DNA from 4 places in the Fundicoccus sp. Sow4_H7 genome. Region 3 is predicted to be linked to each of the others. Evidence: predicted binding sites of a transcription regulator. Region 3 holds the regulator's gene; each other region holds the start of a gene.

Region 1 (5,395 bases), on a different contig from region 3:
GACTCGAAGGTACGCTTTCTTCTGCCGTTTCTGCATCTGCTTGATAGTCAGGTGAGTCAATTTCAACTAATACATCACCCAAGTTTGCAACTTCACCTTCTTGAACATGAATCTTAACAATTTTACCTGAAAGTGGAGAAGGTAATTCTTCTACAGACTTATCATTTTGGATTTCAACCAAAACGTCATCTTCATTAACTTGGTCGCCTTCTTTAACTAACCAAGTAACAACTTCACCTTCCATAATTCCTTCACCTAAAGCAGGTAACTTGAATTGGAAATTCGCTCCACCTTTTGCTGGTGCTGCAGCAGCTACTGGTTCTGGAGAGGATGCTGGTGCTCCTGCTTGAGCAGTTGGTGCTATTTCCTCATCATCATTATGATCTGGTGAATCAATTTCAACCAATACATCACCAAGATTTGCTACTTCACCTTCAGCAACAACAATTTTTGTAACTGTCCCTGATACAGGAGAAGGTAGTTCTTCTACAGATTTATCATTTTGAATTTCAACTAGTACGTCGTCTTCATTAACTTGGTCGCCTTCTTTAACTAACCAAGATACAACTTCGCCTTCCATGATACCTTCGCCTAATGCAGGTAATTTAAATTTAAATGCCATGGTTTAGATTCTTCCTTTCTTCATTTACATTTTAAAAACTAGTAGATAGTGAGCAAATCAATTGCTCACTATCCTTTATTAATGAATTAGAATTCGTAAGTTTCACGGACTTTAGCAGCGATATCATCTGCATTTGGTAGCCAATCTCTTTCAGCTTGTCCAAATGGAAAAATGGTATCTGGTGCCGCAACAAAGCCAATTGGTGCGTCTAGTGATAAAATAGCACGTTCAGATATTTCAGCAATCACTCGATTACCAACACCTGCTTGACGTTGTGCTTCTTGAACTACTACTACACGACCTGTTTTTTCAGTTGTTGCGATAATTGTTTCAATATCTAATGGTTGAATTGTACGTAAGTCAATAACTTCTACTGAGATTCCTTGAGCTTCTAAATCTTCAGCAGCTTTTGCAGCTTCACGTACCATAGCTCCATAAGTAATAACAGATACGTCAGTACCTTCTTTAACAACATTAGCTTTACCTAAAGGAATTGTATATTCTTCTTCAGGAACTTCCTCACGGAATGAACGGTATAATTTCATATGTTCTAAGAAGAATACTGGGTCATTATCGCGAATAGAAGCGATTAGTAGACCTTTTGCATCATATGGGTTCGATGGAATAACTACTTTAATCCCTGGAGATTGTGCAATTAATCCTTCTAAGTTATCCGCGTGCAATTCTGGAGTATGCACTCCACCACCAAATGGTGCACGGAAAGTGATTGGTAAATTACGTGTGCCACCCATACGGTAACGTGTACGTGCGGCTTGTCCAACAACAGAGTCCATAACTTCAAATACGAATCCGAAGAATTGAATTTCTGGGATTGGTCTGAATCCTTCTAATGCTAAACCAACAGCTAAACCACCAATACCACTTTCAGCTAAAGGAGTATTAAATACGCGGTCATCGCCAAATTCATCACTTAAGCCTTCTGTCGCACGGAAAACACCACCGTTTTTACCCACATCTTCACCGAAGATCAAAGTACGATCATCGTTACGTAATTCAGTGGCTAATGCTTCAGTAATAGCTTGAATCATTGTTTTTTGTGCCATGATTAGTTATTCTCCTTTGCTTCAAAAATTTCAATTTGTTCTTGTGTTACATAGTCTGGAGTTTCATACATAGATTTCAAGAAATCTGAAACTTTTTGTTTTGGTGTCGTATCAGCTTTCATGATTTCATTCTTGATGTCTTCTTTAACTTCTTCCAAGTATGCTTCTTCTTGTTCTACAGACCATAAGCCTTTTTCAACTAAATACTTACCATAACGGATTAATGGGTCTTTTGCACGCCATTCTTCTTGTACTCCTTCTGGTTGGTAACGTTTAGGATCATCACCAGATAATGAGTGAGCACCATAACGGTAGCAAAGTGTTTCAATTAAAACTGGTCCATTTCCAGCAACTGCATACTCACGAGCAGCTTTAGATACAGCATAAACAGCTAAAATATCCATACCATCTACTTGAATACCAGGAATTCCTGCCGCAACAGCTTTTTGTGCTAATGTTGGTGCAGCTGATTGAAGTTCACGAGGTGTAGAAATAGCCCAACCATTGTTTTGAATGTAGAAAACAGCTGGTAATTTAAAGGCACCTGCAAAGTTAATACCTTCGTAGAAGTCACCTTGTGAAGAACCACCATCACCTGTCCAAGTTACAGCAACTGCATTACGTTTATTTTTCTTAATACCCATTGCAACCCCAGCAGCTTGAACATACTGAGCACCGATAATAATTTGTGGTGGGTAAGCATGGAGATCTTCTGGATAGTTATTACCTTCAACATGCCCTTTAGACCATAAGAAAGCTTTATGTAAAGGTAAACCATGTTTTACTAATTGAGGGATATCACGGTATCCTGGTAAAATAAAGTCGTCTTTTGTCATTGCAGCAATTGAACCCATTTGAGAAGCTTCTTGCCCAGAAGTTGGTGCATAGAATCCAAGTCTACCCTGACGATTTAATGCGGTTGATCGTTCGAACAACTCTCTTGACCAAACCATATCTTTCATCAATTGAACTAATTCTTCATCTGACAAATCAGGAAGTAAGTCTTCATTAACTACTTTTCCTTCTTCATTCAACACTTGTACTGTACTAAAATCAAAGTTATCTGGTCTTAATAAATCTTCGATTTTTGTAGGAGCATCATTTTTAGCCATGCTTGTACACATTCCTCTCTGCATTGTTTTGTCTGAATCATTAAACAGTTAAATAAACTGTACTAATATCCATTTGTACATCACTAATTTAGCATTATCTAAGGTTAAATGCAAGCTTTTGGATTAAAAAAAATTGATAACATCAGTCTTTTGACAAGGTTTGTGAAATAGTTGTCAAACAAAAAGAAAAACAGCTATTTCTTTAAAACACTTTCAATTGCAAAAGAAAGTGCTTATTTAAAGAAATATCTGTTATGATACATAGTTCAAACTGTTATATTATTTTCATAAACATCGACAAAACAACTTATTTTTAAAGCTGATTCCAATCTAAATATATACATTGTGAATATTTGTTTAAAGCCTAATTATTGATTAAAAGACTGTACCCAATGATTAATTGCCACTTCTTTTAATTCATATTTACTATTTGAATGCTTTTCTTCATTGTAAATTATTCTTTTCTTTTGGCGTTCAATATCTGGCTCAGGCTCCGGAACAGCAGATAAAAGACTTTTCGTATAAGGATGAATTGGATTGGCATATAATTCTTCAGCTTCAGCCATTTCCACAATCCGACCACGGTGTAGCATCGCAATCCGATCACTAAAATACTTTACCATGGATAAATCATGCGCAATAAATAAATAAGTTAATTTTCTTTCCACTTGTAGTTTTTCAAGTAGATTAATGACTTGAGCTTGAATTGAAACATCCAAAGCAGAGATTGGCTCATCTGCTACGATAAATCTTGGTTCCACTGCAAGCGCACGAGCAATTCCAATTCTTTGGCGTTGTCCACCTGAAAATTCATGAGGATATCGGCTAGCATGATCTTGATTAAGCCCAACTGTATCTAAAAGTTCTTTAACACGTTCATTACGCATCCGAGGGTTACCGGCTAAACCATGAATATCAATACCTTCTCCAATAATATCTTGTACTTTCATACGCGGATTCAAAGATGAATAAGGATCTTGAAAGATCATTTGCACATTTTTATTGAATGAAAGCCGTTCTTTTGAAGACAAATTTGTGTGATATGGCTTATTATTAAAAATGATTTCCCCACTTGAGGGTTGTAGTAAGCGCACAATCGCGCGACCAATCGTTGATTTTCCACTTCCAGACTCACCTACAAGCCCAAATGTCTCACCTTCATAAATATCAAAAGTCACGCTTTCAACAGCCTTCACCTCTGAACGACTGCCTCGATTATATGTCACATCCAAATTTTTTACTTGCAATAGAGGATGTTGATGTGAATTATTTTCTGACATTTACATTCCTCCTTGTTTACTTTGATAGTAACGATGACGTTCAAGAATATTTTCTGGGGGTATCACCGTTGGTGCTTGTGGATGCAAGAGCCAGCTAGCAGCGTAATGTTCCGGGCTTACTTCAAACATCGGAGGTTGTTTAATAAAATCAATTTCGAGAGCAAACTCACTCCGAACCGCGAAGGCATCTCCTTTTGGAGGATTAATTAAATCAGGCGGCGTCCCAGGTATTGCATACAATGCTCCTGTCGTCTTCGTTGTTGGCATAGAACTTAATAACCCCCATGTATACGGATGTTGAGGATTATAATAAATATCATCAACGGGTCCTATTTCAACAAATCGCCCAGCATACATAACCGCAACTCGGTCTGCAACCTTTGCGACCACGCCTAAATCATGGGTAATAAAAATAATGGCCATTCCTTTTTCGGCTTGTATTTTTTGTAACAATTCAATGATTTGCGCTTGAATGGTTACATCTAAAGCTGTCGTTGGCTCATCCGCAATAAGGACATTCGGATCTCCTGCTAAAGCGATCGCAATGACAATCCGCTGACGCTGACCACCTGAAAATTGATGAGGATACTGCTTTAGCCGCTCGGCAGGATTAGGAATCCCACATAAAGTGAGTAAATTAATCGCTTCTGCATGCGCATCCAGTCTTGAAAAATTCCTTTTAATGCGTAGGACTTCTTCGATTTGACGTCCTATAGTTAAAGTAGGATTCAAAGATGTCATCGGATCTTGGAATATCATGGCTATTTTTGTTCCACGGTAAGATCGCATCTCTCTTTCACTTAACTTTAATAAGTCAGTTTCACCATTATAATAAATATTTCCATTTTCAACTTTTGCATTTTTACTTAATAAGCCCATAATAGCTTTTGAAGAAACTGTCTTTCCAGAACCAGATTCACCTACGATTGCCAAAGTTTCACCGCGATGCAAATCATAACTCACGCCTCTAATCGCTTGTACGACTCCAGCAAAGGTGTCAAAACTAATTTCGAGATTACGGACTGAAATAATTGGTTTTTCCATAATTCACCGCCTACTCTTTCATTTTCGGGTCAAACGCATCACGTAATCCGTCAGCCAACAAGTTAAATGACAACATGATTAATGAAATCATTATTGCAGGATACCACATTAAATGCGGTAAAAAGCGGAAAGTTTGATAACCATCATTTAACAAGGTTCCCAATGAAGCATTCGGAGCTGGAATTCCAATCCCAATAAAGCTTAAAAAAGCTTCAAAAAAGATCGCTGAAGGAATCGCAAACATTACTTGAACAATGATAATTCCCAGCATAT
Region 2 (5,395 bases), on a different contig from region 3:
GGTATCATTCCAAATGATACCCTTATAAAGGTATCGTAACGCAAAAAAACCTACCAAAATCAATTTCGGCAGGATTAATATCAATTAAGCATTTAAATAACCTTTATATTCTTCAGTTCTTAGGATGCGTTTCGCATTTTCTACGCGATCAGCTGTCGGTGGTTCGATACCTTCTAGTCGGTAACGAATACCTAAGGCTTCATATTTGTAGACCCCTAACTTGTGGTAAGGTAAAATTTCAAATTTTAAAACATTGGATAAACTACTCACAAAGTCACTTAAGCGAATTAAGTATTCATCGTAATCTGTTCGTTCTGGCACTAACACATGACGTACCCAAATAGGCTGATTAATTTCATCAAGATAGCGGGCTAATTCAATGATATTTTCATTAGGATGACCGGTTAATTTACGGTGACCTTCGTTATCAATGTGTTTAATATCTAATAACATCAGATCGGTATATTTCATTAATTCCTCAAAACGACTAAAGAAAGGCTCTTTTCGTGTAAATGGACCCCCACAAGAGTCTAAACAAGTATTCACACCATTTGCTTTACATATTTTGAAAAACTCGATAATAAAATCAATTTGAAGTAAAGGTTCACCACCACTGACAGTGACTCCCCCTTTTGTTCCCCAAAAATCCTTATAACGAATGGCTTCGTTGAACAATTGTTCAGGTGTATATTCTGTCCCACCTTTAGTATTCCAAGTATCGGGATTATGGCAAAATTCACAACGCATGCGACATCCTTGCAGAAAAGTAATGAAACGTATACCGGGACCGTCAACTGAACCAAAACTTTCCGTTGAGTGAACAAATCCTGTCGTCGGTGCAGCAACTGTATTATTCAAATGATGTCACCTCCTCTTTGTATGATAAACTAAAAGACTGATCGCAATGATCAGTCTTTTAGAAACAAGTCATTACATTGAACTATGCATTGTACGATTAATTACATCTAATTGTTGTTCACGGGTTAATTTAATAAAGTTAACAGCATAACCAGAAACACGGATGGTTAATTGAGGGTAATTTTCTGGATGTTCCATCGCATCTAATAAAGTATCACGGTTAAATACGTTAACGTTTAAGTGGTGACCACCTTTTTTAGAGTAACCATCTAATAGGCTAGATAAGTTTTCTTGTTGTGTCATATCATCTTTACCTAAAGCTTTAGGAATGATTGAGAAAGTATTGGAAATACCGTCTAATGAATATTCATAAGGCATTTTTGCAACAGATGACAAGCTAGCTAAAGCTCCGTGTGTATCACGGCCATGCATTGGGTTAGCACCTGGTGCAAATGGTTCACCTGCACGACGGCCATCTGGCGTATTACCAGTCTTCTTACCATAAACAACGTTAGACGTAATGGTTAAGATGGATGTGGTATGAACGGCATCACGGTAAGTTGGATGTTTTTTAACTTTAGACATAAATGATTTTAGTAAATCTACCCCAATTTGGTCAGCACGATCATCGTTATTACCATATTTAGGGAAGTCGCCTTCAACTTCATAGTCTACAACAATACCGTCTTCATCACGGATAGCTTTAACTTTCGCATATTTAATAGCAGATAATGAGTCGATAGCTACTGAGAAACCAGCGATACCAGTTGCCATTGTACGCTTCATATCTGTATCTTGAACAGCCATTTGTAAACGTTCGTAGCTATATTTATCATGCATATAGTGGATGATATTTAATGAATTAATATATAAACCAGCTAACCATTCTAGCATAGTATCATATTTTTCCATTACTTCATCGTAATCTAAGTATTCTGACGTAATTTTTTCATAAGCAGGTGCCACTTGAGCTTTAGATTTTTCATCTACCCCACCATTAATCGCATATAATAAGGCTTTAGCAAGGTTGGCACGAGCACCGAAGAATTGCATTTGTTTACCAACTTCCATTGCCGATACACAACAAGCAATAGCATAGTCATCACCATAAATTGGACGCATAGCTTCGTCATTTTCATATTGAATCGCAGAAGATTCAATCGACATTTTTGCTGCAAAATTTTTAAAGGCTTCAGGTAATTTTGGTGACCATAAAACAGTTAAGTTTGGTTCTGGTGCGGGACCTAAATTACTTAATGTATGTAAGAAACGGAATGAACTCTTTGTTACTAGTGGACGACCGTCTACTCCCATACCAGCAATCGATTCAGTTACCCAAGTTGGGTCTCCTGAGAATAATTCGTTATAGTCAGGTGTTCTGGCAAATTTTACCAAACGTAATTTCATAACAAAGTGGTCTACTAATTCTTGAGCTGTTTCTTCTGTTAAGCGGCCTTCAGCTAAGTCACGTTCAATATAAATATCTAAGAAGGTTGATGTACGTCCTAATGACATCGCAGCCCCATTTTGTTCTTTAATAGCAGCTAAATATCCCAAGTATAACCATTGGAATGCTTCTTGCGCTGTTGTAGCAGGTTTTGAAATATCAAAGCCATAAATATTTCCTAATTCTTTCAATTCACTTAAAGCACGGTATTGCTCATTAACTTCTTCACGTAATTGAATAACATCATTTGACATAGTTCCGTAACCAATATTGGCAAAGTCTTTCGCTTTTTCTTCCATTAAGCGATCAACACCGTATAATGCAACACGGCGGTAGTCACCGATAATACGCCCTCTACCATAAGCATCTGGTAAACCAGTAATAACACCAGATTTACGGGCTGCACGCATGTCTGGCGTATAAGCATCGAATACACCTTGGTTATGCGTTTTACGATAGTGAGTGAATATATCTTTAACTTCTGGATCAATTTCATAGCCATATGAACTTAAAGCAGCTTCAGACATACGAATACCACCAAATGGTTGTAAACTACGTTTGAAAGGTACGTCTGTTTGAACACCCACAATTTTCTCAGTTTCTTTGTTTAAGTAACCGGCTCCATGTGAAGTAATCGTTGAAACGATTTTTGTATCCATATCTAAAACGCCACCGGCTTCACGTTCTTGGCGTGATAAATCCATAATTTGATCCCATAAATCAGTTGTCGCTTGCGTTGGGCCAGCTAAAAATGAGTCATCGCCTTCATAAACAGTATAATTCTCTTGAATAAAGTCACGAACATTAATTTCATTTTGCCATGTTGTTCCCTTAAAACCTTGCCACTGTTCCATAAAATTCCTCCTAATAAATATTACTGCATTAAACCTACGCCTTTAGTATAGCATATCTATAAATAATATCAATACTTATTGTGAAATTTGTCATTTGAAACAGTTGTCCTATTCTGTACTATTAAAATGTTCTTAACTGTTTAAATCTGTATCATGTGAAATGGAACACTACTTTAAACCTACTTCTATTAAAAATTATTTATTAAATAAAAAATCGACCTCTTTAACTCATGAGGTCGTATTTTTCTAATTTTCTTCAGCTAATAGTTTTAAATGTGCGGGGTGCATCGTAATAATTTGACCTAATTTATCCAGATCTTTAATCGTTGATCCATTAGCCAAACGGTCAGAAAGCGGAATATCTTTGGCAAATAACTCAATTTTATCACCTGTATCCCCTTGAATAACAAAAGGTAAATCATTCTGTTCAATTAAGAAAGCGGCAATAAAGCGATGTGGGTTTTGCTTAAGTTCTTTCAACATCAAAAGACCTCTACTATTTCGATTGTTAACCAATGGAATAATATCCGTCTTAAAGTGTTTCAGATTCCCCCGTTGCGTCAAGGCTAAAATTTCAGAGTCAGAATCGACATGTGGATCAATTATTACCGCAATGATTTCATCATCTGATTTTAGGTTAATAGAAACAACACCTTGGGTTTTCAATCCACTAATTGCTACTTCATTTAAATCATAACGAATAGCATAACTTCGCTGTGTTAAAATAACTACCTCGTAAGCTTGATCCGCTTTTACACGATTGGCACTGACTAATTCGTCATCATCGGCCAATTTCATGGCCATGGCTGTTTTAGTCTTATAGCTTCGATAAGTAGTAAATTGATTCATGAAGGTTTGTTTAATCTTACCTAGTTTGCTTGCTAAAACAATTAAATCATTTGCTCCATCTTTTTCGTTCCCCTCAATATCTTCAGCAGCTTCGAAAACATTCAGTACTTGTTCGTTCGGCTCTAATTGATAATACTGAGATAGATGACGACCTAATTCCTTCCAGCGAATATCGGGAAGTTCATGAACCGGTAAGTGGATATAATTCCCCTTATTTGTCACAATCACAAGTTGATCATGCGTTGACATTTCTTTAACAAAGACCGGGTAATCAAAATCACGGCTTCCTAAGTCCATCGTATCAGAAGAGGCAAATGAACGTACGCTGGTGCGTTTTATATACCCTTCTTTTGTAATTGAAACATTGACGGTTTCTTTTGGAATAATTAAAGCCGTTGAAACGGTAATTTCTTCTACTTCGTCTTCAATTTTAGTCCGTCTTTGGCTGGGATATTTATTTTTAAGTTCTTTCAACTCTTGGCTAAGAACTTTATTCAAAGTTTCTTCATTATTTAAAATGTTTTGATACATTAAAATTTGTTCGTTTAATTCTAGTTTCTCGTTTTGTAAGGCTACAACGTCGGTATTAGTTAAACGGTATAATTGTAAAGAAACAATTGCTTCTGCTTGATCTAAAGAAAAATCGAATTGTTCTACTAAATTATTTTTAGCATCGGCCTTGTTTTCAGATGCGCGAATAGTCGCAATCACTTCATCCAAGATGGAAACAACTCGAATTAATCCATCTACGATATGTAGACGCTCTTGATCACGATTCAGATTAAATTCTGTTCGTCGACGAATAATATCACGTTGGTGGGTTAAATAAGCTTCTAGAATTTGTAATAAGCTTACCACTTCAGGACGGCGATTATTAATGGCCACCATATTTAAGTGGTAGTTGATTTGTAAATCAGAATTTTTTAATAAATAATTCAATACATCGTTAGCGTTAATATCACGGCGTAATTCAACAACTACCCGAACACCTGTCCGGTCTGATTCATCGCGAACTTCTGCTATACCATCAATTTTCTTCTGGATTCGGATATCATCCAAGCGTTGAATTAATTTTGATTTATTGACGTCATAAGGTAATTCAGTGATCACGATTTGTGATTTACTTCCTTTTAAATTCTCAATTTCAGTCAAAGCACGAACAACAATTTTACCTTGTCCTTTTTTAAATGCTTTTCGGATATCGTCTTTTCCTTGAATAATACCACCGGTTGGAAAATCAGGACCTTGAATAAATGTCATAATTTTATCTAGGTCATAACGTTTATGGCCTAACATGTAAATTAAGGCATCTAGAACTTCTTTTAAGTTATGTGGTGGTATTTCGGTCGCATAACCGGCAGAAATCCCTGTCGCACCATTAATTAAC
Region 3 (5,395 bases):
GGATGAATATATTGAATTTATTGATATCTTCCAAGACATTATTGTAGAATATTTAGCATAATTATAATAAATATCAGGAGACATTCGATGCGTGTTGAAAGTTTTAAATCATTAAGTGAAAAGCAAATCCAAGAAATATTAGCTTTAGAAGAGTTGGTCCACCAGCATGATGGAACATACCGCGATATTTATTTGGATAATCGTTTTAATTTTGATCCTGAAATGCCGGCGTTTAGGCTCGCCTATGATCAAAATGAGCTAGTGGCTTGCCTGGCGATTTATGCGGATAGCCAAGAAGATGCGGAATTGACGCTGATTGTGCATCCGCAATATCGACGCCAATCGTTGGCTTCGCGCTTAATTAAAGCGGCAAAAGAAGAGATGGAAGCTTATGGAATTGAGCAGCATGTTTTTGTGAGTGAACGAAACTTCTTAGAGAAAATACCTCACTGGCAGCGGAAATTTTATTGGAATGAAGATGAAGTGGAATGGTTGATGGAATGCCCTGCTGCGTCAACCGCCCTCGGTACAGACTCCTTTACAATTCGGCTGGCTACTATAACAGATACGGCGGCGATCGCAGGTTTTCAAGCTGAAGCTTTTGATTCTTCTTACGAGGAGGCTTTGTTATATGCAGAAGGAGCCTTAGAGGATGAGACGCATCGTTTATATGTTTTTGAAAATACAAAAGGGGAACTTTTAGGGTCTACATCGGTAAACTTAACCGAAGAATATTATTATTTTTTTGGTTTAGCTATTGCTGCGAAATTTCAAAATAAAGGGCTGGCTCAGCGGTTGATTCCGCAATTAATGCAGCTGTTATGGTGTGAGGAACCCTTGCCTTTTCGCTTAGCTGTCGAAAAAGAAAATACCAAAGCGATTCATATTTATCAAAAAAGTGGCTTTCGTTTATTGACCGAAGTTATTTATTTATATGAAAAGCTCTAAATAAATAATCCAAACTTAAAATGATAGTAATTATCATCATAAGTTTGGATTTTTTCTATTCTCTCAAGTCTGGATTTTCTTCCAAAAAGTCTTCCAGTTCAATGCTGGCAATTTCCCATTCTTCAAGGGCTAAATCTTGTTGCTGGGTCAAGGTGTCTAATTCAATCGTTAAGTCATGTAAGTCTGCTTGTGAATTTTCCTGGGCGGCTGCGGCCATTTGTTCATGGATGGCTTCGATACTCGCTTCCAGTTCGTCATTTCTTTTTAGGGCGTTTTCTACAGCGTTCGTGAGTTTTCTTAGTTCACGGCGTAGGATTTTCCCTTGTTCGTATTTATTGACCTTATTGGTCGTTTGCGTTGTGTTCGAATTAGTGTCATTTATGCTAGCTTGTTCACTTTTTTCTAAGGCTTCAATGGCGTTAAGTTCTTCTTTTTTCGCGACATAATAGTCATAATCACCTAAGTAAAGTGTGGAACCTTCACTCGATATTTCTAAAACCTTTGTCGCGATTCGATTAATAAAGTAACGGTCATGAGAAACAAACAGTAGGGTACCGTTGTATTCTATCATGGCTTCTTCAAGAATTTCTTTGCTATCGATATCCAAGTGGTTAGTTGGCTCGTCGAGTAAAAGGGTATTATCATGTTTGGTAGCTAACAAGGCTAAAGAAAGGCGGGCTTTTTCACCACCACTTAACATGGACACTTTCTTTTCAACGGCTTCACCTGAAAACAGAAAACTGCCTAAAATGCTACGGATTTGCCATTCGTCGGTTGTATCATGGGCGCGCCAAAGGGTTTCTAAAACCGTTAAGTCTGGGTTTAGGGTATTAACATTTTGGGCGTAGTAGCCAATTGAAACGCCGGTCCCATATTGGACACTACCTGCCAAAGGCTCAAGTTGGCCAATTATCGTTTTTAACAAGGTTGTTTTACCTATTCCGTTGGGGCCAACAATGGCGATGGCGTCATGGCGGCGAAGATCCAATTCGATATCTGATGCGATAGGCTGATTGTCTGAATAGCCAATCGATAGGTCGTTTGCTGCTAGCACACGTTCACCACTATTATGGTTGGCAGAAAATTGAATTCTTGGGGCACGTGGATCTTGCTTAGGCTTTTCGATTCGCTCCATTTTTTCTAATTGTTTTCGTCTACTTTGTGCGCGCTTGGTGGTTGAAGCACGGACAATATTTCGTGCGATAAAATCTTCAAGCTGACTGATTTTTGCTTGTTGTTGGTTATACAGCTTGATTTCTTGTTCCAGTCGGTTTGCTTTTTCTTCAATGTAGTAGGAATAATTACCTTTATAGGTATGCAAAGTATTGAGTCTAAGTTCAATGACTTGGTTAGCAACCTTATCTAAAAAATAGCGGTCATGTGAAACAATGAGTAAAGCACCGCGGTAACTATTTAAATACTGTTCCAACCACGCTAGCATATCCATATCTAAATGGTTGGTAGGCTCGTCTAAAATAAGCAAATCGTATTTCATTAGGAGAAGTTGTGCCAATGCTAGTCGGGTCTTTTGTCCGCCGGATAAGGATTGCACAGCTGTATCGTAATCTTCTTCATAAAAGCGAAAGCCATGTAAAACGGTCCGGATTTCTGACTCGATTGCATAAGCATTTTCTTCTTCTAACTTGATGAGTAAGCGGTCATAGGTCGCTAGAGCTTCTTCGTAAGCTATAGAAGTTGGATCTTCAGCTAATGTTGCTAATTGTTCAGCAGCTGTCGCTGCTTGCTCACGTAATAATAAGGTTTCGCGAAAGACATAAAGCATTTCTTCCCAAATAGTCCGTGTAGAGTCAATAACGACATGTTGTTCTAAATAACCGATACGAACATCACGGGCTTTGGAAATTGTCCCGCTAGATAAAGGTTCTAATCCCATTATTTGTTTAATTAAAGTTGATTTACCAACCCCATTACGCCCAACAAGGGCAATGCGGTCATTTGTTTGGATACTAAAGGATACGTCTTCAAAAAGAACCGTATCTGCAAAACGTCTAGCAAGTTGATTGGCTTGTAATACAATCATTATAATTCTCCTTCACTTTACAGCTAAGTTGATTATACCAAATCAATTGACAATTAATAGATGAAAGCTGATTAAAAAAGATTGTTAACTTTTTAGATAACTTTTGTTCCAATAAATGTTTGAGGGTGGTATACTATTAACAAATATATTTGATTCAGTATACTATAACCAATACTGGATTGTGAAAGTGGGTTGAAGAATGAGTAAAGCAATACCAAAAGCCACAGCCCGACGTTTACCGATTTACCACCGATATTTACGTTTTCTACAAAATTCAGGGAAAAAGCGTGTTTCCTCAACCGAGTTAGCTGAAGCTGTTAAAGTCGATAGCGCCACGATTCGTCGTGATTTCTCTTATTTTGGTGCCTTAGGTAAGCGCGGATATGGCTATGATGTTGATTATTTATTAGAGTTTTTCGGTAAGACGCTAAACCAAGATCGATTAACATCTGTTGCTCTTGTGGGTGTAGGTAGTTTAGGAAATGCGCTTATTAATTATAATTTTAGAAAAAATAATAATGTTCGTATCAGTGCTGCTTTTGATATAAATCCTGAAGTAATAGGAACAATTCGCTCAGGTGTGCCAATCTATTCGATGGATGACTTGGAAGAGATGATTGAAGAGCAGCAAATTGAAGTTGTTATTTTATCTGTCCCTCAAGAAACAGCGAGTGAGGTCGTTGATCGTTTAATTGATTCAGGTATCCGTGGCATCTTGAATTTTACCCCGCTAAGATTTGATGTCCCTAAATCGGTTCGCGTTCAAAATGTCGATTTAACCAATGAATTATTAACCCTTATTTATTTTATTGACAGTAATATGGATGAAGCGGATGACGATTCTGAATACTTTGATTAACCAAATTAGGATAGAGATAAAGATAAAGAGCCTTGCACTTGGCTCTTTTTTATTTTGCCTTTAAGGAATGTTTAAACTATATTTTTTTTGCCTTAAATGCTTGCTTTTTATAGGTAGATAGCTTATTATAATAAATGTATTGGCACTCTAGTGTATCAAGTGCTAAATTAAAAATATTCGGAGGGATTCAAAGATGTTAAAACCTTTACAAAAAAGAATCGTTGTTAAATATCCTGAAGTGGAAGAAACAACAGCAAGTGGTATTTTATTACCAAGCTCTGCTAAAGAAATGAAGCACACAGGTATAGTTGAAGCTGTTGGTGCTGATATTGAAGAAAAAGATGGCGTTAAAGTTGGCGACCAAATTATTTTTGAACAACATGCTGGAACAGAAGTTACCTATGAAGGAACAGAGTATTTAGTTATCGATATTAAGCATGTTTTAGCAGTTTTATCATAATTTGAACAGTAAAATCTAGTATTTATTTATATAAAGGAGAGTTTATTTAATGGCTAAAGAATTGAAATTTTCAGAAGACGCACGTGCGTCGCTCTTACGTGGTGTAGATGTTTTAGCAAACACGGTTAAAACAACTCTAGGACCAAAAGGTCGTAATGTTGTTTTAGATAAAACTTACGGCTCACCATTAATTACAAATGATGGTGTAACCATTGCTCGTGAAATCGAATTAGAAGACCGTTTTGAAAATATGGGAGCACAATTAGTATTAGAAGTTGCTTCAAAAACGAATGATGTAGCGGGTGACGGAACAACTACTGCAACTGTTTTAACACAAGCAATTGTACGTGAAGGTTTGAAAAACGTTACAGCAGGTGCGAACCCAGTTGGCGTTCGTCGTGGAATTGAAAAGGCAACTAAAGTTGCGGTTGAAGCTTTACAAGAATTATCTCAACCAGTTGATTCAACTGAATCGATTGCACAAGTTGCTTCGGTTTCATCTGGGGACGCAGAAATTGGTCGTTTAATTGCTGACGCCATGGAACGTGTAGGTAAAGACGGTGTGATTACCATCGAAGAATCTAAATCGATTGAAACAGAGTTATCGGTTGTTGAAGGTATGCAATTTGACCGTGGTTATTTATCACAATACATGGTAACCGATAATGAAAAAATGATCGCAGACTTAGAAAGCCCAGTGATATTTATTACAGACCGTAAAATTAGTAACATTCAAGATATCTTGCCATTATTAGAAGAAGTGATGCAATCTGGTCGCCCATTATTAATTATTGCTGAAGATATCGATGGTGAAGCATTACCAACGCTAGTATTAAACAAATTACGTGGTACATTAAATGTTGTAGCAGTTAAAGCGCCAGGATTTGGTGACCGTCGTAAAGAAATGCTAGAAGATATTGCGATTTTAACTGGTGCAACTGTTATTTCTGAAGAATTAGGTTACGAATTAAAAGATGCGAAGCCAGAGCACTTAGGGCATGCAGGTAAAGTAAATGTAACGAAAGACTCAACAACGATCATCGAAGGTGCTGGAGAAAAAGCTGCTATTGAAAATCGTGTGATATTA
Region 4 (5,395 bases), on a different contig from region 3:
TCAATATCTCATAGCAACAATGAATTTGACATTAGTTCAGCTATAAAAGAAGGTGAAAACAATATTTCCATTCTAGTTTTAAATTGGTCATACGGTTCTTACTTTGAAGATCAAGATAAATTTAGATTTAGTGGTATTTACCGTGATATTTATTTACTTGAAAGAGCGGCTGAGCGTTTCAATCACTTCAATATCCATCAGAATTTAAATGATGATTTTCACAAGCAGAAATCCGTTTGGAACTACGTGATAGCCAAATCAAGGATAACTATCGTTATGTATTAGTAAGCCCGAATGGGAATACCCTAGAAGAAGGGGATTCAGCTGGCGAATTAATCTTAAATGTGTCTAATCCTAGCTTATGGAATGCTGAACAACCAAACTTATATCGCTTGTATATCCATGTAGGTGATGAGTGGTATCTACAAGAAATTGGCCTTAGACGACACGAAATTATTGGGACACAATACTATGTCAACGGTCAATCCATTAAATTCTCAGGTGTTAATCACCACGATACCCATCCTGAAAAAGCGTCTGCTGTTAATATTGAAGATCATCTTATTGATTTAAAATTAATGAAAGAGTATAACTTTAACGCTGTTCGAACCGCTCACTATCCTAAAACCGCAGAGTTTTATGAATTAACGGATCGTCTAGGTTTTTATGTGATGAGTGAAGCCGATATAGAGTGTCATGGAGTCGTTGACTTAATCGGTTTAGGTGGTTATGGCAACTATAATATGATGATGAATGATCCAGTTTATGAAGAAGCATTTGTTGAACGCATGATTGCTAGCATGGTGCCATTTATGAATTATAGCTCCATTGTTATGTGGTCGGGTGGGAATGAGTGTGGTTATGGTTATAATTTTGAAAAAACAGGTGAAGTTGCTCGTCAAATAGATCCTATTCGTCCACTACACTATGAGGGTTGGTGGCATCGTGATCGTGAACGTGATAATGATTCCCAATATGTGGATGTTATTAGTCGTATGTATGCTTCAATTGAAGAAATGGATGAACTTTACTTTAATCCTGAAAATCCGATTGATCGTCCGTTTATGTTGTGTGAATATATTCACGCAATGGGTAATGGACCTGGTGATATTTTAGCGTATTATGAATCGATGCTAGCTCTCGATGAATTTATCGGTGGTTTTGTTTGGGAATGGGCAGATTATGCAGCAAATATTGCTGAATCTGAAAACGATGAACCATTATATTGTTATGGTGGCGATTTTAATGACTTCCCGCATTTTGACAATTTCTGTATGGATGGCCTTGTTTATCCAGACAGAACGCTACATACTGGCTTGCTTGACTATCAACAAATATTTAGACCAGTAAGAATAACAAACGTCAACAAAGATGTAGGTTTAATTACTTTACGTAATCAATATGATTTTACAAGTTTAAATGACAATATTACACTTGAACTTGAAGTTTATAATAAGCGTCTTGAAACAAACATTGACGATTTATACGAACCATATGTTAAACCACAGGAAAATGGTAGCCATAATGAAAGTAAAGAATTACAATTAACAAATGAATTGAATCTTAAGTTGAATTTCCAAAGCAATGATTCGTTTAGCTTCAATCTATCGCATTTTTCAACGCAGCAATTGACTGATACGCGCCTCCGTGATGAATTGATTAAAGAAGATTCAGTTTACCTACATATAGATACTCAACAGAGTGGAGTAGGTAGTGCAGCGTGTGGTCCTGAGTTAGCAGAAATTTATCGCCTAAATGACAATCATTTTGCTTTAAACTTCTCATTAAATATTAAATAAATAATTGTATTAAAAAACAAGGCAAGAAGTTAAATCTTCTGCCTTGTTTTTTTTATTATTTAAGTTGCTTAAGTGCTTCTTTAATTTCTGTATTTCCTTGTGTCACATTAAACGATTGACCAATTGTTTCTGGTGTATCAAGAGCCGTGACAATAATTTTTGCAACATCTGCACGAGTAATACGGTCAATATTAATGTCTTCAAATGATTCAATGGCAATTTTTCCTATGCCATTGTCATCTGTCAATATATTAGGTTTCACAATTGTATAATCCAAGTTACTGTTAATTAAGGCTCGATCTGCATAATGCTTTGCCACATAATAGGGAACAATAGACTCCCAACTTTCACGATTTTCAGCGCCAAAAGCACTTAAGAGAATAAAACGTTTGATACCATTTTGTGCAGCTGCTTCCATAGCTTTAACAGCTCCATCTAAATCAATTAATAGAGTCTTATCAGCACCAGTACTTCCTCCAGATCCAGCAGTAAAAATTACTGCATCAATATAAGTCATTAATTTTGCTAGAGTAGAGACCGAATCTTCTAAATTACCAAGACGCGTTTCAAATCCTTGCCCATTATATTTCTCTATTTGCTCTTCTTTACGTAAAAAGAGGACTGGATCATATGCTTTATTATTCTGAAGTTCTTGGCTGACTAGCTGCAAACTTTGCCATTTGCTCCAATAACTAAAACTTTCATCTCATCAATTCCTTTCTATACTTAAAATACCATAAGAATTAACACAGACAAAACTATCATCTTCACCATTGTTCGATGATTCACATGATAAAGATATTTGTGAATTGGTATTTTAACAAAAGTAAGTGCTTTCATTATGAAAACTGATGCTTTAAGCGTTTACTTGAAAATTAATGTGATTTTTATCACAAAAAAGCTTTACAAATCCTTGTGAATGTTTTAACATATACTTGTAAAACAAATAGAGGAGAGATCACATGACTTTACAAGAAAAAATAAATTTAACTATTGAAGTTCCTTCCACGGAAGAAATGATTGATTCACTTGTCACTAAAGCTCTAGAGGCATTAGATGATTATCAGAATTATGACCAAAAGCAAATTGATCATATTGTAGCAAAAGCTTCCATTGCTGCGCTCGACCAACATGGTAGTTTAGCTAAACATGCAATAGAAGAGACTGGTAGAGGAGTTTTTGAAGATAAAGCGACCAAAAACATCTTCGCTTGTGAACATGTGACCAACTATATGAAGAAACAAAAGACTGTGGGTATTATTTCTGAAGATGATGTGAGTGGCTTAATTGAAATTGCAGAACCTGTGGGTGTTGTTTGTGCAATTACACCAACGACTAACCCAACTTCTACTACCATTTTTAAATCTTTAGTTGCTCTAAAAACAAGAAATCCAATTGTTTTTGCTTTCCATCCATCTGCACAGCAATCCTCTGCTCATGCAGCTCAAGTTGTAAAAAATGCAGCAATCGCTGCAGGTGCACCAGAAAATTGTATCCAATGGATTGAGTATCCATCTATGGATGCTACTAGTCATTTAATGAATCATCCAGGTGTAGCAACTATTTTAGCTACAGGTGGTAATGCAATGGTTAAAGCGGCATATTCTTGTGGTAAACCAGCATTAGGAGTTGGAGCAGGGAATGTTCCAGCTTATATTGAAAAAACAGCAAATATTAAGCAAGCTGCAAGCGACCTTACATTAAGTAAATCTTTTGATAATGGTATGGTCTGTGCTTCAGAACAAGGAGTCATTGTTGACAAGGAAGTGTATGAAGCATTTAAAAATGAAATGCTTTCCTATCATGCTTTTGTAGTCAATGCAAAAGAAAAAGAAAAATTAGAAAAATTCTGTTTTGGTGTCACTGCATATAGTGAGAATGTTGCTGAAGCAAAACTAAATTCAAATATAGTTGGAAAATCTGCTGTATGGATTGCAGATCAAGCAGGGTTTAAAGTACCAGAAGGAACTAATATCTTAATTGTTGAAGTAGAAGAAGTTGGTGAAGTCGAACCAATGACTCGTGAAAAATTGTCTCCTATTTTAGCAATGGTAGAATCCTCATCAACTGCAGATGGAATCTCAAAAGCAGTACAAATGGTTAATTTCAATGGCTTAGGACACTCAGCTGCTATTCATACTGCAGACAATGAAATAGTTAAAGAATTTGCTAAACAAGTTAAAGCGATTCGGGTAATCTGGAATTCACCATCAACCTTCGGAGGGATAGGTGATGTGTATAATGCCTTTATTCCTTCATTAACACTAGGATGTGGTTCATACGGTGGAAACTCTGTAGGTGACAATGTCAGCGTCTTTAACTTATTGAATATTAAAAAGGTAGGGAGAAGACGTAACAATATGCAATGGTTTAAAGTGCCACCTAAAGTTTATTTTGAACGTAATTCAATTACATACTTGAAATCTATGCGTAATATTAGCCGTGTAATGATTGTCACAGATAAATCAATGGTAAAACTTGGCTTTACAAGTAAAATTATTCAACAATTAGAAGCTAGACCTAACGAGGTTATCTATCAAATCTTTAGTGACGTTGAGCCGGATCCTGATATTACAACAGTGAGACGTGGGGCGGAAGATATGAATGCTTTCCAACCTGATACAATTATTGCACTAGGTGGAGGTTCCGTAATGGATGCTGCAAAAGTAATGTGGCTATTTTATGAGCAACCTGAGATTGATTTTAAAGATTTAGTTCAAAAGTTTTTAGATATCCGTAAAAGAGCTGTTCGTTTCCCTGAGTTAGGTGAAAAAGCAAAATATGTAGGAATCCCAACTACCTCAGGAACTGGATCAGAAGTTACACCATTTGCTGTTATTTCGGATAAAAGTAAAAATATGAAATATCCTTTAGCAGACTATTCACTGGTACCAAATGTGGCTATCGTTGACCCAGTTCTAGTTGAAACAGTACCTACTTCAGTTGCTGCTGATACAGGAATGGATGTCTTAACTCACGCAATTGAAGCATATGTCTCAGTCATGGCAAGTGATTTTACTGATGGATTAGCGCTACAAGCTATTCAGTTAGTTTTTGATAATCTGGAAAAATCAGTCTTAGAACACGATTCTGAAGCAAGAGAAAAGATGCATAATGCTTCTACACTTGCTGGGATGGCTTTCGGTAATGCCTTTTTAGGAATCTGTCACTCAATGGCCCATAAAATAGGTGGCTTTTACGACACAGTTCATGGTAGAACTAATGCGATTCTATTACCCTTTGTCATTGAATATAATGGACAAAAACCGTCCAAACAAGCCAATTGGCCTAAATACAATTATTATCAAGCAGATGTAAGATACCAAACGATTGCCAAACAACTTGGCTTACCAGCAAAGACAGCTGAAGAAGGGGTGAAGTCATTAGCCAAGGCAGTTTTTGATTTAGGATGTCGCGTTGGTATCGAAATGAATCTAAAAGCACAAGGTGTCGATCAAATTGATTTAGAAAATCGAGCGACTGAAATTGCTTATCTCGCTTTTGAAGACCAATGTACCCCTGTTAATCCACGACTAGCCCTAGTCAGTGATATGGCTGAAATAATAAAGAAAGCATATGACGGTTATCAAGCGTAA

What was found. The regulator Rex, encoded in region 3, represses fermentation and respiration genes when NADH is low (regulators of the CRP and FNR family bind a similar motif). The targets are predictions, from matches to a motif close to TTGTGAANTANTTCACAA.
Region 1: a site for Rex is predicted at 2,959-2,976, ahead of pdhA (pyruvate dehydrogenase (acetyl-transferring) E1 component subunit alpha). Genes of this name have one in related genera too.
Region 2: a site for Rex is predicted at 3,313-3,330, ahead of pflB (formate C-acetyltransferase). Genes of this name have one in related genera too.
Region 4: a site for Rex is predicted at 2,678-2,695, ahead of adhE (bifunctional acetaldehyde-CoA/alcohol dehydrogenase). Genes of this name have one in related genera too.

What each region holds. Positions count from the first base shown of each region.
Region 1 is NZ_JBQKME010000005.1:125,286-130,680, reverse strand. It holds gene ACTQ54_RS06800 (dihydrolipoyllysine-residue acetyltransferase) at 1-622, opposite strand, end outside; gene ACTQ54_RS06795 (alpha-ketoacid dehydrogenase subunit beta) at 709-1,686, opposite strand; gene pdhA (pyruvate dehydrogenase (acetyl-transferring) E1 component subunit alpha) at 1,689-2,798, opposite strand; gene ACTQ54_RS06785 (ABC transporter ATP-binding protein) at 3,167-4,078, opposite strand; gene ACTQ54_RS06780 (ABC transporter ATP-binding protein) at 4,079-5,122, opposite strand; gene opp3C (oligopeptide ABC transporter permease) at 5,133-5,395, opposite strand, start outside.
Region 2 is NZ_JBQKME010000004.1:124,294-129,688, reverse strand. It holds gene pflA (pyruvate formate-lyase-activating protein) at 85-858, opposite strand; gene pflB (formate C-acetyltransferase) at 931-3,159, opposite strand; gene parC (DNA topoisomerase IV subunit A) at 3,406-5,395, opposite strand, start outside.
Region 3 is NZ_JBQKME010000009.1:71,465-76,859, forward strand. It holds gene ACTQ54_RS09370 (ArgE/DapE family deacylase) at 1-61, shown strand, start outside; gene ACTQ54_RS09375 (GNAT family N-acetyltransferase) at 88-948, shown strand; gene ACTQ54_RS09380 (ABC-F family ATP-binding cassette domain-containing protein) at 1,004-2,989, opposite strand; gene ACTQ54_RS09385 (redox-sensing transcriptional repressor Rex) at 3,189-3,848, shown strand; gene ACTQ54_RS09390 (co-chaperone GroES) at 4,042-4,308, shown strand; gene groL (chaperonin GroEL) at 4,358-5,395, shown strand, end outside.
Region 4 is NZ_JBQKME010000004.1:151,467-156,861, forward strand. It holds gene ACTQ54_RS05865 (sugar-binding domain-containing protein) at 1-285, shown strand, start outside; gene ACTQ54_RS05870 (glycoside hydrolase family 2 TIM barrel-domain containing protein) at 237-1,799, shown strand; gene ACTQ54_RS05875 (SDR family oxidoreductase) at 1,855-2,469, opposite strand; gene adhE (bifunctional acetaldehyde-CoA/alcohol dehydrogenase) at 2,816-5,395, shown strand.